Regions from separate parts of the Mycolicibacterium boenickei genome, predicted to be linked through region 1. Evidence: riboswitches for the same ligand, from Rfam matches in the RefSeq annotation. Region 1 holds a riboswitch; the other holds the start of a gene.

Evidence for each region. A riboswitch is a leader RNA that binds a small molecule or an ion and turns the genes downstream of it on or off. The one in region 1 is predicted to bind cobalamin.
Region 2: linked by a shared signal. The riboswitch ahead of metE (5-methyltetrahydropteroyltriglutamate--homocysteine S-methyltransferase) and the one ahead of G6N57_RS02545 (ABC transporter substrate-binding protein) in region 1 are both predicted to bind cobalamin.

What each region holds. Positions count from the first base shown of each region.
Region 1 is NZ_AP022579.1:575,959-583,112, reverse strand. Features, by position in the region: gene G6N57_RS02580 (MBL fold metallo-hydrolase) at 1-54, opposite strand, end outside; gene G6N57_RS02575 (type B 50S ribosomal protein L31) at 70-324, opposite strand; gene mrf (ribosome hibernation factor-recruiting GTPase MRF) at 321-1,499, opposite strand; gene rpmB (50S ribosomal protein L28) at 1,572-1,808, shown strand; gene rpmG (50S ribosomal protein L33) at 1,808-1,972, shown strand; gene rpsN (30S ribosomal protein S14) at 1,972-2,277, shown strand; gene rpsR (30S ribosomal protein S18) at 2,277-2,540, shown strand; cobalamin riboswitch at 2,552-2,678, shown strand; gene G6N57_RS02545 (ABC transporter substrate-binding protein) at 2,719-3,690, shown strand; gene G6N57_RS02540 (FecCD family ABC transporter permease) at 3,690-4,706, shown strand; gene G6N57_RS02535 (ABC transporter ATP-binding protein) at 4,703-5,488, shown strand; gene G6N57_RS02530 ((2Fe-2S)-binding protein) at 5,485-6,138, shown strand; gene G6N57_RS02525 (TIGR03943 family putative permease subunit) at 6,132-6,848, opposite strand; gene G6N57_RS02520 (permease) at 6,845-7,154, opposite strand, start outside.
Region 2 is NZ_AP022579.1:3,402,258-3,409,411, forward strand. Features, by position in the region: gene G6N57_RS16235 (Rv2240c family protein) at 416-937, shown strand; gene G6N57_RS16240 (sensor domain-containing protein) at 993-1,667, shown strand; cobalamin riboswitch at 1,745-1,947, shown strand; gene metE (5-methyltetrahydropteroyltriglutamate--homocysteine S-methyltransferase) at 2,077-4,353, shown strand; gene G6N57_RS16250 (class I SAM-dependent methyltransferase) at 4,445-5,254, opposite strand; gene G6N57_RS16255 (PPE family protein) at 5,417-6,871, shown strand; gene scoE ((3R)-3-[(carboxymethyl)amino]fatty acid oxygenase/decarboxylase) at 6,952-7,154, shown strand, end outside.

The DNA.
Region 1 (7,154 bases):
GTCGAAGTACCGCGCATAGGGGGCCAGGTCGGGTCTGCCGGGCTTGAGCCGCATGGCCCCACCCTATGGCTAGCGGCGGCCGTAACGCCGCCGGAACTTCTCCACCTGTCCGGCCGAGTCGATGTGCCTGGCCGACCCGGTCCAGAACGGGTGTGAGTCGCTGGTGACGTCGACGACGATCAACGGATAGGTCTGAATTCCCTGGGCGGTGGGCCAGTCGATGGTGCGCTCGCTGGTGGCCGTCGACCGGGTGAGGAACTGGGTGCCGGTCGCGGCGTCCTGGAACACCACGGGGTGATAGTCGGGGTGGATGTCGGGCTTCATTGGGATTCCCCTTCTGTGTAGGCGGATGTCGCGGGCTCTTCGATGCCGGGCAGACACGGTTCTTCGTGCCAATCCCCGAACGGGTCCGGATAGTGGGCCCATTCGTCGGGTCGCGCCAGTTCGTCGTCGGTGAGCAGCGCGCCGCGCAGTGCCTCGATGACCTCGCCGGGCCGGGCGCCGCAGACCAGCACGGTCAGCGAGATGTGACGATCGCCGAACTCGTGGTGCCAGTCGATCGCGGCGATCGCCAGCCGTTCCGGGTCGGTGTAGGCGCGTTCGGTGGCGTCCATCGCCGCCAGCCATTTGCCGGCATTGCTGAAATGCATTCCGCCGCCCGCGGATTCGATCCACATGACATCGGCGGGGCGGTTGGCCAGCCAGGCCCGCCCGCGGGTGCGCACCACGCCGTCCAGCAGGTGGTCGACGGCGTCGTGCAGGCGCATCGGGTGAAACGGCCGGCGAGCGGCGAACTCGACGATGATGACCTCATCGTCGGGTTCCAGCGGTGGTTCGCCGGCCAGGAGCGGATCGTGCGGTGTCGCGGTGCGTCCCCGTCGGCTGTTCGCTTCCAGATGTGCCAGGCCCAGTTCGACCCGGTCGGGGCCGACGGTGATGCGGGCGCGGGGAGCGAGCCGGCGCAGCACGGCGAGTGTGGTGGCGTCGGGCTCGTTGAGCACCAGCATGTCGGCGAACTCGGCCTGCCCGACGACCACCTGGGCGACGGTGCGTCCGTCGGGCAGTTCCTCGTCGCCGACGGACTGTTGCAGCCAGACGCTCGCGTCCAGGCTTGCGATCACCGCCTCGATCTCGACGTCGCGGGCTGCAGGCCCGTCGAGATAACCCGGGCCGACGTGGACCCGGATGGTGTTGATCGCCCAGCACACGGGCTCGGCCTCCAGCCAGGGCATCAACTGCACGACGATGCGCTCCACGTCGCTGCGCCGGTGCAGGCGCCGCAACAGGATCAGCAGGTCGTCGCGGACCGTGCAGGACACGCATCCGTGGGCCAGCTCCAGGGCGAGGTCGGATGTCCCGCCGCCGTCGGCCACGGTCCGCAGCACCACCTGACCGTCGAAGGTGTGGCGCACCAGCACCGTTCCCGGCCTGCGGCCCAGTTCTTCCGCTACACCGTCGCTGTCACCTTGACCGGCGATCAGCACCACAGGGGTTCGCACCGCACCTCCCGATCGGGTTGTTGTTGAAAACGATTATCATTATCGTGAGGCTACCCCATCCGAAGGAGACCCATGTCTGCCCACTGCCAAGTCACCGGGCGCTCGCCCGGGTTCGGCAACACGGTGTCGCACTCGCACAAGCGCAGTCGCCGCCGTTGGAACCCCAACATCCAGACGAAGACCTACTACCTGCCCGGAGAGGGACGCCGGATCCGGCTTCGGGTCAGCGCCAAGGGAATCAAGGTGATCGACCGCGACGGCATCGAGGCCGTGGTGGCGCGGCTGCGTAGCGCAGGGGAGAAGATCTGATGGCCAGCACTGATATCCGGCCGATCGTGAAACTGCGATCGACCGCGGGGACGGGGTACACCTACGTCACCCGCAAGAACCGCCGCAACGACCCGGACCGGATCGTGCTGCGCAAGTACGACCCGATCGTCCGCCGCCACGTCGACTTCCGCGAGGAGCGCTGATGGCCAAGCGATCCAAGATCGTCAAGAACGAGCAGCGCCGCAAACTCGTCGAGCGCTACGCCGAACGACGGGCCGAACTCAAGGAGGCAATCCGCAATCCGGCCAGCACGCGGGAGCAGCGCGCCGCGGCGGTCTCGGCACTGCAACGGCTGCCGCGTGATTCGAGTCCGGTGCGGCTGCGCAACCGAGACTCGGTCGACGGCCGCCCGCGCGGGCACCTGCGCAAGTTCGGGCTGTCGCGGGTGCGGGTGCGCGAGATGGCGCACCGCGGTGAGCTGCCGGGTGTGCGGAAGTCGAGTTGGTGATGGCGGCGAATTCCCGGAAGAACACCAAGAAGCGCCCACCGGTCACCGACCTCAAGAAGCCGAGGCGTAATCAGTTGACCGCCCTCGGGGTGACGCAGGTCGACTACAAGGAGGTCCACCTGCTGCGCACCTTCATCAGTGAGCGGGGCAAGATCCGGTCCCGGCGTATCACCGGGCTCACTCCTCAGCAGCAGCGGCAGGTCGCCACGGCGATCAAGAACGCCAGGGAGATGGCGCTGCTGCCGGTGGTCGGCCCCGCTTGACCTACCATTCGAGGCGATAGGGCGACTGCGGATCGTGGAAGCCGGTGTGAATCCGGCGCGGTCCCGCCACTGTGATCGACCGATCAGCCTCCGCTGAGGAGTCGAGAGCCAGATACGCACCGCAGTCGCCACCTCGCACGTACTGGGGCGGATCTCCCCGGAGAGGATGGGTACGCCCATGGCTGCTCGTTGGCTGATCGCCGGACTCGCGTCGGCGCTACTGGTCTCGGGGTGCGCCTCGACCGCGACGCCCGAGACCGAGGGCGACGCTCCACCGGGATTCCCGGTCACCGTGGACAATTGCGGCGTCAGCAGCACCTATGACCGCCCGCCCGCCCGCGCGGTCGCACTCAACCAGCACGCGATCGAGACGCTGCTGGCGCTGGGACTCGAAAGATCCATGGTCGGCACGTCCTACCTCGACGACCAGATCCTGCCCGAGTACCGGGCCGCCTACGACGCCGTTCCCGTGCTGGCCAAGGAATACCCGTCCTACGAATCGTTACTGGCCGTCGAACCTGATTTCGTGTACGGCGGCTGGGACAGCGCGTTCGACGAGAAAGAGGGCCGCAGCAGGCAACGCCTGGCCGATGCCGGAGTGCACACCTACCTCAACATCGAGGATTGCCGGCCCGAGCCGGTCACGATGTCCACCGTGGATGACGAAATCCGCAACATCGGAACGATATTCGGGGTCGCGGACCGGGCCGGACAGCAGATCGAGAAGCTGCACCGTGAACTCGCGGATTCGGCGGACAGGCTGCGCGGGGTCCAGCCGTTACGGGTCGCGGTCTACGACAGCGGCGAGGCGACCGTGTTCACTTCGGGCGGCAAGGGCATAGGCAACCTGATGATCGAGGCCGCCGGCGGGGTCAACGTGTTCGCCGATGTCCCCAAGGTGTGGGGCGACGTGTCCTTCGAGCAGTTCGCCGAGCGGGAGCCCGAGGTCATCGTGATCTATGACTACGGAGACCAGCCGGTCGCCGAGAAAAAGCGGTTCCTGACCGAACATCCTCTGCTGCAGCATGTTCCGGCAGTCGCTCAGCAGCGGTTCGCGGTGCTCCCGTTGTCCTCGGTGGTGGTCGGCGTGCGGGTGGGCCGGGCGGTGGACGCGCTGGCCCGGCAGCTGCACCCGGACCGGTTCGTGTGATGCCCTACCGGTTCACCCTCGCCGCGCTGGCCGGGCTGTTGCTCGCGGCGATGACCGCCGGGGTGGCAATCGGTTCGGTGTCGATCCCGCCGGGCCAGGTGTGGGCCATCGTGATACACGCTGTCCACCCGGGCCTGGTCGAGCAGAGTTGGCCTGCGGTAAGGGAATCCATCGTGCTCGACGCCCGGCTGCCCCGCGTCGTGCTGGGCGCCGTGGTGGGCGCCGGCCTGGCGGCATGCGGGATGGCGCTGCAGGCAGTGGTGCGCAACCCGCTCGCCGATCCGATGCTGCTGGGTGTCTCCTCCGGGGCATCGGTCGGGGCCGTGGTGATCCTGGTGTTCGGCGCCGGTGCGCTTCAGGTGGTCACCGTGCCGCTGGCGGCCTTCCTCGGAGCCTTCCTCGCCCTCGTCGCGGTGTACTTCCTGGCCCGCTCGGGTGGGCGGATGACGACGGCGCGGTTGATCCTGGCCGGCGTCGCGGTGGCCGAAGTGCTGTCCGCGGTGGCCAGTCTGCTCATCGTCACCTCCGACGATCCGCACAAGACGCAGGCCGCCGTGCGGTGGATGCTCGGCGGCCTGGGCGGTGCCACCTGGCGCATGGTCTGGGTGCCCGCGGTGGCGGTCCTCGTCGGTGTGGTGGTGCTGCTGGCTTTCACCCGGTCGCTGAACCTGCTCTACACCGGGGAGGAGGCTGCCGCTTCACTCGGGCTGGATGTGCACCGGTTCCGGGCCGGGATGTTCGTCGTCGTGGCGCTGATGGTCGGGGCCATGGTCGCGGTCAGCGGCACCATCGGGTTCGTCGGACTGATCATGCCGCACGTGGTGCGCCTGCTGGTCGGTGCCGATCATCGCCGGGCGCTGCCCGCCGCGGCCTTGCTGGGCGCGGCGTTCCTGGTGGTGTGCGACATCGTGGCCCGGACCGTGGCCGCGCCGGAGGAGCTGCCGGTGGGGATCCTGACCGCGCTCGCCGGCGGGCCGTTCTTCCTGTGGTTGATGCGGCGAAAGGCCGTGACGTGACGGCGGCCGTGGAATTCGATGCGGTCTCGGTGTCGCTGCGCGGCAGACCGTTGATCGCCGACGTGTCGTTGTCGGTCGTCCCGGGTGAGATGCTGGCCGTCGTGGGTCCCAACGGCGCGGGCAAGACCACGCTGCTGCGCACGTTGTACCGGGCGCAGCGGCCGAGTACCGGGCAGGTCCTGGTCGACGGCATCGACGTGTGGAAGCTGCCGGGTAAGCGGGCCGCACGCCGGGTCGCGGCGGTATTACAGGAAGCCACCGGTGATTTCGAGCTCACCGTGTTCGACATGGTGGCGATGGGGCGCACCCCCTACAAGCGGTCCTTCGAGGCCGACAACGTCGAAGACCGGGAGATCATCGACGCGGCGTTGACGGCGCTGGACATCGCCGAGCTGAGCGGGACCGGCTACGGCAGGCTGTCGGGAGGGCAGAAGCAACGCGTGCTGATCGCCCGGGCGCTGGCGCAGCGGACCGACGTGATCGTGCTCGACGAGCCCACCAACCATCTCGATCTGCGTCATCAACACGAGGCCCTGCAGCTGCTGCGGGAGACCGGTGCCACCGTGGTCGCGGCGTTGCACGACCTGAATCTCGCTGCGGCCTACTGCGATCGGATCTGCGTCCTTGCCGACGGCGGGCTGGTCGCGGTCGGGGCGCCGGCCGACGTCCTGACCGAGCGCTTGCTGGCCGAGGTGTACGGGGTCGAGGCGCGGATCACCTCTGACCCCGATACCGGAAGCCCGCAGGTCACCGTTCCTGCCAAGGTGGTGGCGAGGCGATGAACATCGACCCGCAACTGCGCGAGATCGCCTTGTACGGAGGCTTCTTCGCGATCGCCTTCGGTGGCGATCCGACTGACTGGGTTCCGGTGCAACGCTGTTACGAGCAGGGCTGCGCCGACCTCGTCGACGCGACCGCCGCGCGAAACCGCACCACGGATCTGCGCATCGGCGCGTCTCTGGTCCAGTTCAGTCATGCCTCGCGGTTGTGGTCACCGCTGCTGGCATGTGCCCTGCGATACGGCGTGCTGCCCGACCTCGCGGATCTGCAACGCCATGCCACCAGTACCGAACTCCGGTTACCGGTCCCGGTGGGCACACCCGTCGACGGCCCACTGCCACAGCGGTTGTACCGGAGCGTGATCACCGAGCACCTCGAGCCGCTGGCCGCCGGCTTGCGGGTCAAGATGGCACCACGGTTGCTGTACGGCAACGCCGCTGCCGCTCTGGTGGCGGCGGCCCATGAGCTCGCCAGGGTGCGACCGGAGTTGGCCGACGACGCCCGCGATCTCACCGAATCGCTGTTGGCGACCGGGGACCTGGTCGGCACCGGCTACCTGCGCGGCCTCACGTTCCGCCGGCGCAGCTGTTGCCTGTACTACCGGGTCCCCGGCGGATCGAAATGCGGTGATTGCGGGCTCACGCGTCAGTAGGCGTACGGACGTGCCGGGGGTTCGGTGCGGGTCACGCTCAGGGCTGTCATCGTCGGAATGGAGCGCCGGCTCGAATCGCTCTGTCCCGCCGGGATCGTGCCCACCACCTTGATCCAGGTGTTGTCCGGATAGCCGGCCACCTGGGCCGCCGCAGGCCCGGAGAGGCGAATGCGGGCCAGCTGAGCGTCGGCCGCGCAGCAGATGATCACCACCCGAGCCAGGTCGCTGCGGTCACCGTCGCGCATGGTGAACCCGGTGACGGTGATCGTGCGGTTGTCCAGGGTGCCCGCGGAGTCCTGGGCCACGCGAATCAGCGCTTGGGGCAGCGAGATCTCCGGAGCCGGGCCGTCGGGCAGCGGCGGAAACGGCCGGCGCAGCACATCGGTCGACACCTCGGTCACTGACGCGGCATCGGGACGAATCGCCGGAGGCACCACGAACGCCAGCAGTGCGATCGGGATGAGCAGGAGCCACGCGATGCCGGGGGAGTGCGGATGGTCGTGAGCTTCGTCCGGTCCGTCCTCGCGGCGGCCGTGTCGGATGTCGCGCACGATCGCGGCGAGGGCCAGCGCGATGAGCAAGATCGCGGTCGCGGCGAGGTAGGGCAGCAGGCCCGGTTTGACGTAGCGGGTGTAGGCACCGCTGATGGTGATGAGCGCGGTGCTGACCCCGATCAGCAGCAGCAGCGCGTTCTCGGTCTCGCGGCTCACTGCGGCCCCAGGATCAGCAGGCCGACGGCGGTCGCCACCAGTGTCGCGACCACGAACGTGGCGGGGGCGAACCGGACGGCGAACGCGCGGCCGAACATTCCGGCCTGCATCGCGAACAGCTTGATGTCGACGGCTGGTCCGACCACCAGGAACACCAACCGGGGCAGCAGCGGCAGCATGGTCAGGCTGGCCGCGACGAACGCATCCGCTTCCGAACACAACGCCAGCACCACAGCGAGCATCGCCATGACGAGCACTCCGAGTACGAGCTGCCCCGCCAGATGTTCGTACACCCAGGGTGGAACC
Region 2 (7,154 bases), 2.8 Mb from region 1:
CAAGGAATCTGTCGCGACGAATCATTAACCGGTTGCGTTTCGATTCGGTGAACAACGACCCAACAGTTGCCGCCACCTTCCCGTCCAGCTGGCATCCCCGAACCTGTGAGGTCGCTGGGAAACGGCATGCGCCGCAGCGCAATACATATATGAGGTATCGGGAGCGACACCCGGCACGCAATGGACGACGCGTGGAGGGAACGGGTTGGTCGGTTGTTCACCTTTTGGACATGTGAACCCTCGACCGTGTGGTGATCCGGGGGGTAAGGCGGATGCGTCGAGCAGGCGCGGCCGTCGAACGTGGCGCCTGGCGCCTAACTGCTACCGACTGACGGAGGAATCGTTGAAGTCGACTCAGGTATACGAGCGAGGGTTCGTGTCGCTACTCATTGCCTTCGGCATCGGTTTCGCTGCCATGCCCACCGCCATCGCCGAACCGGGCGATGAGGCCGGTGCCCCGGGTCCGGTGGCGCCCGCGGTGCCCGAGTTGCCGCCGGTGACGGCCGGAGCCCCCGCTGTGGGGCCGGCACCGGTTCCGGTTGCCAGCACGGATGACCCTGGCGTGCCTGCGGTTACGGCCTGCTCGACGTTCGCCAACGCGCTCGACTCTGCGTCGACGTTCTACGGCGACTTCGCGGATTCCATCGAAGGGGTGGAGCGGCCCGATTACGGCGATCCGACGATCAGCACGACGAACACCAGCGGCCGCACGGCGCTGCGGGAAGCCGCCGCGTCGGCGATGAGCGCGGCCGGTACCCCCGGACTCTCGCCCGATATCGCCAACCCGATGCGCTCTTGGTCGTTCGGAGCCACCAAGCTGCTCCTGAAGATGGGCTTGCGGACCGGTGGTCAGTCTCTCAACGACACGGCTACCCAGCTCAACAACGATGCGACCAATGCTCAGATGGCCTGTGCCGCTGCGGGGACCCACGCCTGACGGCGAGCTCAACCACCATGTGCGCGGTGAGCCGTGCCGTCTGTAAAGGAATGCCGTGATCCGGCTTGCGATTTCGTTGCTCATGCTCGCCCTGTTGGCAACCGGTTGTGCCGGCAACGGCGACAAGGCCCAGGGCCCACCGAAGGAGGTGCCCAAGTCGGCCCTCGAGGGATTGCTGCTCACCACCGACCAGGTCGACACCGTGATGGGGGCCGCAGGAATGGTGGCGCACAAGCCGGTCACCGAGATGAACGATCATCGCAACCTGTTGCCCAATCTCAACTGCCTCGGCGCCTGGCAGGTGAACGAGTCCGCGATCTACGGGGATCGCTGGACCGCCATGCGTCAGGTGCTGCTGCGCGCTCCGGACAACGACAACTGGGACAACCTGTTGGTGCAGTCGGTGGTGATCTTCCCGTCGTCGCAGGAGGCCACCGACTTCCTGAACCAATCGGCCGAACGCTGGGCCAAGTGCACCAACCACAACGTGAACATCACCCTGAACGGGGAACCGCTGCCCAGGTGGAGGAGCGGCGATCTGACCACGACGGACTCAGAGCTCACCTTGCCCTTCACCCGTGTGAACGGGGATCAGACCCGCGCCTGTCAGCGCGCGCTGGCCGTGGCCGCCAATCTCGTCATGGACATCCAGGCGTGTAAGCCGGCCGGTTCATCGGTGACCCAGGCCGCCGACGTGGTGGACCAGATCAAGGCGGCGATGCCTCGCTGACGGTGTCCGCCATCGGGCAGCGGGTAGTCTGGGGCACGCAGCTGGTTTGCCGGCACCGGGGTGTTTGCGGTGCCGACATCGAACGCCGCATGCTGATTTCGATGCGACGTGAGAGGGAACCCGGTGAGAATCCGGGACTGTCCCGCAGCGGTATGCAGGAACGACCACCGTCATCAGCACTGGCACGCAGGGATCTGCGGCTGGGAAGCGACGGTCAGTAGGAGCACGGTTTCCGTGCGTGCCTGTGAGTCCGAAGACCTGCCAGCCGTACCGGGCGCGCCGCGCCCGGTGGTTCATCGCCTCGCGGAATGGGCAGTGGCCGAAGACGGTTCGCTCGTGGCGGGTGGCTGTGTTCGGTTCGATGTCTCCTGGCGGTGGCCATCCCCGTCGCACGTTGAAGGACGTCGTCATGAGCACAACCGCAGCAGCACCATTCACCGCCACCGTCCTCGGGTTGCCCCGAATCGGACCCAACCGCGAACTCAAACGCGCCGTCGAGAAGTACTGGGCCGGCCGCATCGATCGCGACGAACTGGAGTCTCTCGCCGCGACATTGCGCCGCGACACCTGGGAGTCGCTCGTCGCGGCCGGCGTGGACTCGGTACCGGTCAACACGTTCTCCTACTACGACCAGATACTCGACACCGCAGTTCTGGTCGGAGCCATGCCGGCCCGGGTCCGTGGGATCGCCGATGATCTCGACCGGTATTTCGCTGCCGCCCGCGGGAACGACGAAGTCGCGCCGCTCGAGATGACGAAGTGGTTCGACACCAACTACCACTACCTCGTGCCGGAGCTCGGACGGGACACCGCCTTTGCCCTCGACCCCACCAAGGTGCGGCGCGAACTGAAAGAAGCACGTGCACAGGGAATTCCAGCGCGTCCGGTGATCATCGGACCCATTACCTTCCTGGCACTGTCAAAGGCTGTAGACGGTGCGGTCCAGCCGCTCTCTCGGCTGGACGAACTCGTCGATGTGTACGCCGAACTGCTGGGGGCTCTGGCGGATCAGGGAGTCGGATGGGTCCAGATCGATGAACCGGTGCTGGTCACCGATATCGTCGACAATGCGGCCGAACTCGCGGAGCGGGTCTATGCCCGGCTCGGTGGCGTGAACAACCGGCCCGCGATCTTCCTGGCGACGTACTTCGGTGAACTCACCGACGCGCTGCCGGCCCTGGCCCGAACGCCGGTCGAGGCGATCGGTGTCGACCTGGTGTCCGGTTCTGCCGCTGCCCTGGCGGCGCTGCCCGGGCTCAACGACAAGCTTCTGGTGGCCGGGGTGGTGGACGGCCGCAATATCTGGCGCACCGACCTGGAACAGGCGCTTGGCACGTTGGCGATGTTGCGGGAATCGGCGGCCGCGATCGCGGTTTCTACGTCGTGCTCGACGCTGCATGTGCCGTACTCACTGGAGGCCGAACCGAATATCGATGCGGCGCTGCGTAGCTGGCTGGCCTTCGGGGCCGAGAAGGTCGACGAGGTGGTAGCCCTGGCGCGAGGTCTCGGGCAGGGACGGGACGCGATCGCGGATGAGATCGCGGCATCCGACGCCGCCCTGTCAACGCGCAGGTCCGATCCGCGGCTCAACAACGGCGCGGTCCGGGCACGGATATCGACGCTCGTAGCCTCCGGCGCAACGCGTGGACCGGCCGATCAGCGCCGCATCGCTCAGCAGGACCGGCTCAACCTTCCGGCGTTGCCCACCACCACGATCGGGTCCTACCCGCAGACCTCGGCGATTCGGGTTGCTCGTGCAGATCTGCGCTCCGGCAAGATCGATGCCGCCGAGTATCAGCGTCGGATGAAGTCCGAGATCGCTGATGTCATCAAGCTGCAGGAGGACCTGGGACTCGACGTGCTGGTGCACGGTGAGCCCGAGCGCAACGACATGGTGCAGTACTTTGCCGAGCAGCTCGATGGATTCTTCGCGACCCAGAACGGCTGGGTGCAGTCCTACGGGAGCCGGTGCGTGCGCCCGCCGATCCTCTACGGGGACGTGGCCCGGCCGGAGTCCATGACCGTCGAGTGGATCACCTACGCTCAGTCGCTCACCGACAAGCCGGTCAAGGGCATGCTCACCGGTCCGGTCACGATCCTGGCCTGGTCGTTCGTCCGTGACGATCAGCCGCTGGCGGACACGGCTTTTCAGGTCGCCCTCGCCATCCGTGACGAGACGGTGGACCTGCAGTCGGCCGGGATCGCCATCATCCAGGTCGACGAGCCGGCCTTGCGTGAGCTGCTGCCGTTGCGTGCCGGGGACAAGGAGGCCTACCTGCGGTGGGCGGTCGATGCGTTCCGGCTGTCCACCTCCGGCGTCGCCGATGAAACGCAGATCCACACTCACCTGTGCTACTCGGAGTTCGGTGAGGTGATCGGGGCGATCGCCGACCTGGATGCCGACGTGACGTCCATCGAGGCGGCTCGATCACACATGGAGGTGCTCGGCGATCTCAACGCCGTCGGCTTCTCCAACAGTGTCGGTCCGGGTGTGTACGACATCCACTCGCCGCGGGTGCCCGGGGTGGACGAGATCGTCACGTCTCTGCGCGAGGCGCTCAAAGCGATCCCCGCCGAACGACTGTGGGTAAATCCAGACTGTGGTCTGAAAACTCGTACCACGGATGAGGTGACCGAGTCGCTCAAGCATCTGGTCAGGGCCGCCGTCGAAGTTCGCGCCGGATAACCCGGCCTGCCGAGTGTGGGTCTTGTGCACGCGACCGGGCCGATCCTGGTGCACAAGGCCTACGCTCGTGCGGCTTCGACTCTCCCGAGCATCATCCGAACTCGATGATGTTCGTCGGTGCCCGGAAGCGCTCGAGTGACCGGGACCGGTAGACGAGCGCCGCGGCCCGCGACACGACCTTGCCGCGACCGGCCGGCATCTCAAGCTCACGCACTGCGAGAACTCCTGGTATGGAACGTAACTCGTGGTACCGGTCCGCGGTGAACCAGAACGGCATCGGTGGTGCGGTGTACTGCTTGCTGAGCTTGATGCCGCGTCGCCGGGAGTACCAGCTGAGAAATCGCGGGACGCTGTCGAAGATCAGCTGCCCGCCGGGGAATCTGGCGGCGCAGGCGGCGATGAGATCGAACACCGCGTCGTGCTCCAGGTACTGGAACAATCCCTCGGCCGTGATGAGCACACCGTTGGTGGAGTCGACGTGATCCATCCACGAGTGGTCCAGTGCCGACTGGGCCAGGTAGCGCAGCCGGTCCGAAGCCGGGAGCAACTGCTCGCGCAGCCGCACGATGGGCTCCAGATCCACTGAAAGCCAGTTCATTCCACCATTGTCGAGGCGCCAGAAGCTGGTCTGGAGCCCCTCGGCCAGGGCGACCACGCTGGCGCGGGGGTGCGTCTTGAGGTACCGGCGAGAGGCATCGTCGAACGCCAGGGCCCGAAGCGCGGTCGCCTGGTGGGTCCGGCCGAAATGGTGATAGTCGTACCCCAGACCGTCGCGCAGGGTGATCGCCAGCGGGTCCACGATGATGCCGTCAGGCCTGGCCGCCTCGGTCGCCCTCTGGTGCAGAGTCAGGAGCGCGGTTTCCGATACCGCGGTCAGATGACGTGCGTCGATCACTGGCATGGCTCGACCGTACCCGGGCGGGTCACTCGCGAGAGTCGTTGCCCCGGTGGGCACATCAATCCCCACATTGCGGGAACTTTCTGGTGACGGTGAGCGACTAGCTGAAAGACAGGACCGGTCGACGTCCGTGCGAGGAGGTGATGCGTGACTGCCCCGATGTGGCTGGCGGTGCCCCCAGAGGTGCATTCTGCCGCGTTGAGTACGGGTCCCGGTCCCGGGTCCCTGGTGGCCGCAGCCGGGCAGTGGCATGCGCTGAGCACTCAATACAGCGCGGTAGCAGTCGAACTCACACAACTGCTGGCCGAGGTGCAGGCCGGCAGCTGGGAAGGCCCCAGCGCCGCACAGTATGTGGCTGCTCATGGCCCCTACCTGGCATGGCTGGAGCAGGCCTCGGCCGACAGCGCCGTCACCGCGGTGCAGCACGAGACGGTCGCAGCCGCCTACGCCGGCGCCCTGGCGGCCATGCCCAGTCTGGCCGAGCTCGCCGCCAACCACGTCACTCACGGCATGCTGCTGGCCACCAACTTCTTCGGCGTCAACACCATCCCGATTGCCGTCAACGAGGCCGATTACGTGCGGATGTGGCTGCAGGCAGCCGAGGTGATGACGACGTACCAGGGGGTTGCGGAGAGCGCAACGGCAGCAGTGCCGTCGCCCCAGCCTGCCCCGCCGATCCTTGCGCCAGGAGGTGAGGCGCGAAGCGGTCAGCAGAACACGTCGGGCTCAGCGTCGGACACCCAGCCGCCCGGTGACATCTGGCGGCTGATCTCCGAGCTCATCTCGGGTGCGGGCAATCCCCAGCAACTCCTCGAGACGTTTCAGCAGTTCTTCGGGCAACTGGGATTCAACCCCGTGGAGGCCGCGGTGCTCGCGGTCATCGCTCTCGTCCTCTACGACATGCTCTGGTATCCCTACTACGCGTCGTATTCGCTTCTGCTGCTGCCATTTCTCGCCCCCGCGCTCAGCGCGCTGAGCGCCCTGGGCGCGCTCGCGCTCCTGCAGAACGACCTACCGGCGCCAGGTGGATCACCGGTTGCCGCTGAGGCCGGCAGCGGCGCCCATCGTACGGCGGCGACCATCGGCGCCGGCTCGGCGTTGAGCCCGTCCGGAGTGTCCACCGCCGTTCCTCAGGCGGGCGGCTCGGGCTCCGGCGCGCCCGCCACCACTACCAGCGGCACCGGCCCGGCAGCATCGACGTTCGCCGGCTATGCCGTAGCCGGCCCGGACCCGCCCGCAGTGCCATCGGGGCCGAAGTCCGGTGCGAAATCCCCTGACGGAATGGCAGATATCCTCGCCACCGTCGCCGCGGCCCGAACGGCTGCCGCCACCGGCACGCGTCGGAAACAGATCGGCCGGAAACGAGATCGGGCCCGCAGCTATCGCCACGAGTTTCTGTCCGAGACCGCGGATGCCGCCATCGACGACCCGGCCGCCGGCCGGGACGCGCCGTCCGCCAGTGACGTGGGTACGGCCGCCCTCGGTTTCACCGGTGCGACACCCGTGGCCACCAATGCAGCCGCCGCCGGACTGGTCCAGCGGTCATCCGGCGGCGCCGCGGAGTCGATCCCGATGCTTCCCGCCACCTGGCGGAGTGATCCGAACCAGATCCGCGAATAGCGGGAACTTTCAATCGATTTGGTTCGACCAATCTGACAGCCGCACCACCGGCGCTGCGCGGTGCCGAACGAGGAGTTGAGTTGACGCTGAACGTGAAAGGGGAGGGGCTCGGGGCGCAAGTCACGGGCATCGACCCAAAGAATCTCGACGACATCACACGAGACGAGCTCCGTGAGCTCGTCTACCAGCACAAGCTGGTCATCCTGAAGGATCTCCATCCGACTCCGGAGGAGTTCCTCGAGTTGGGCCGCATCGTCGGCGACGTCGTCACGTACTACGAACC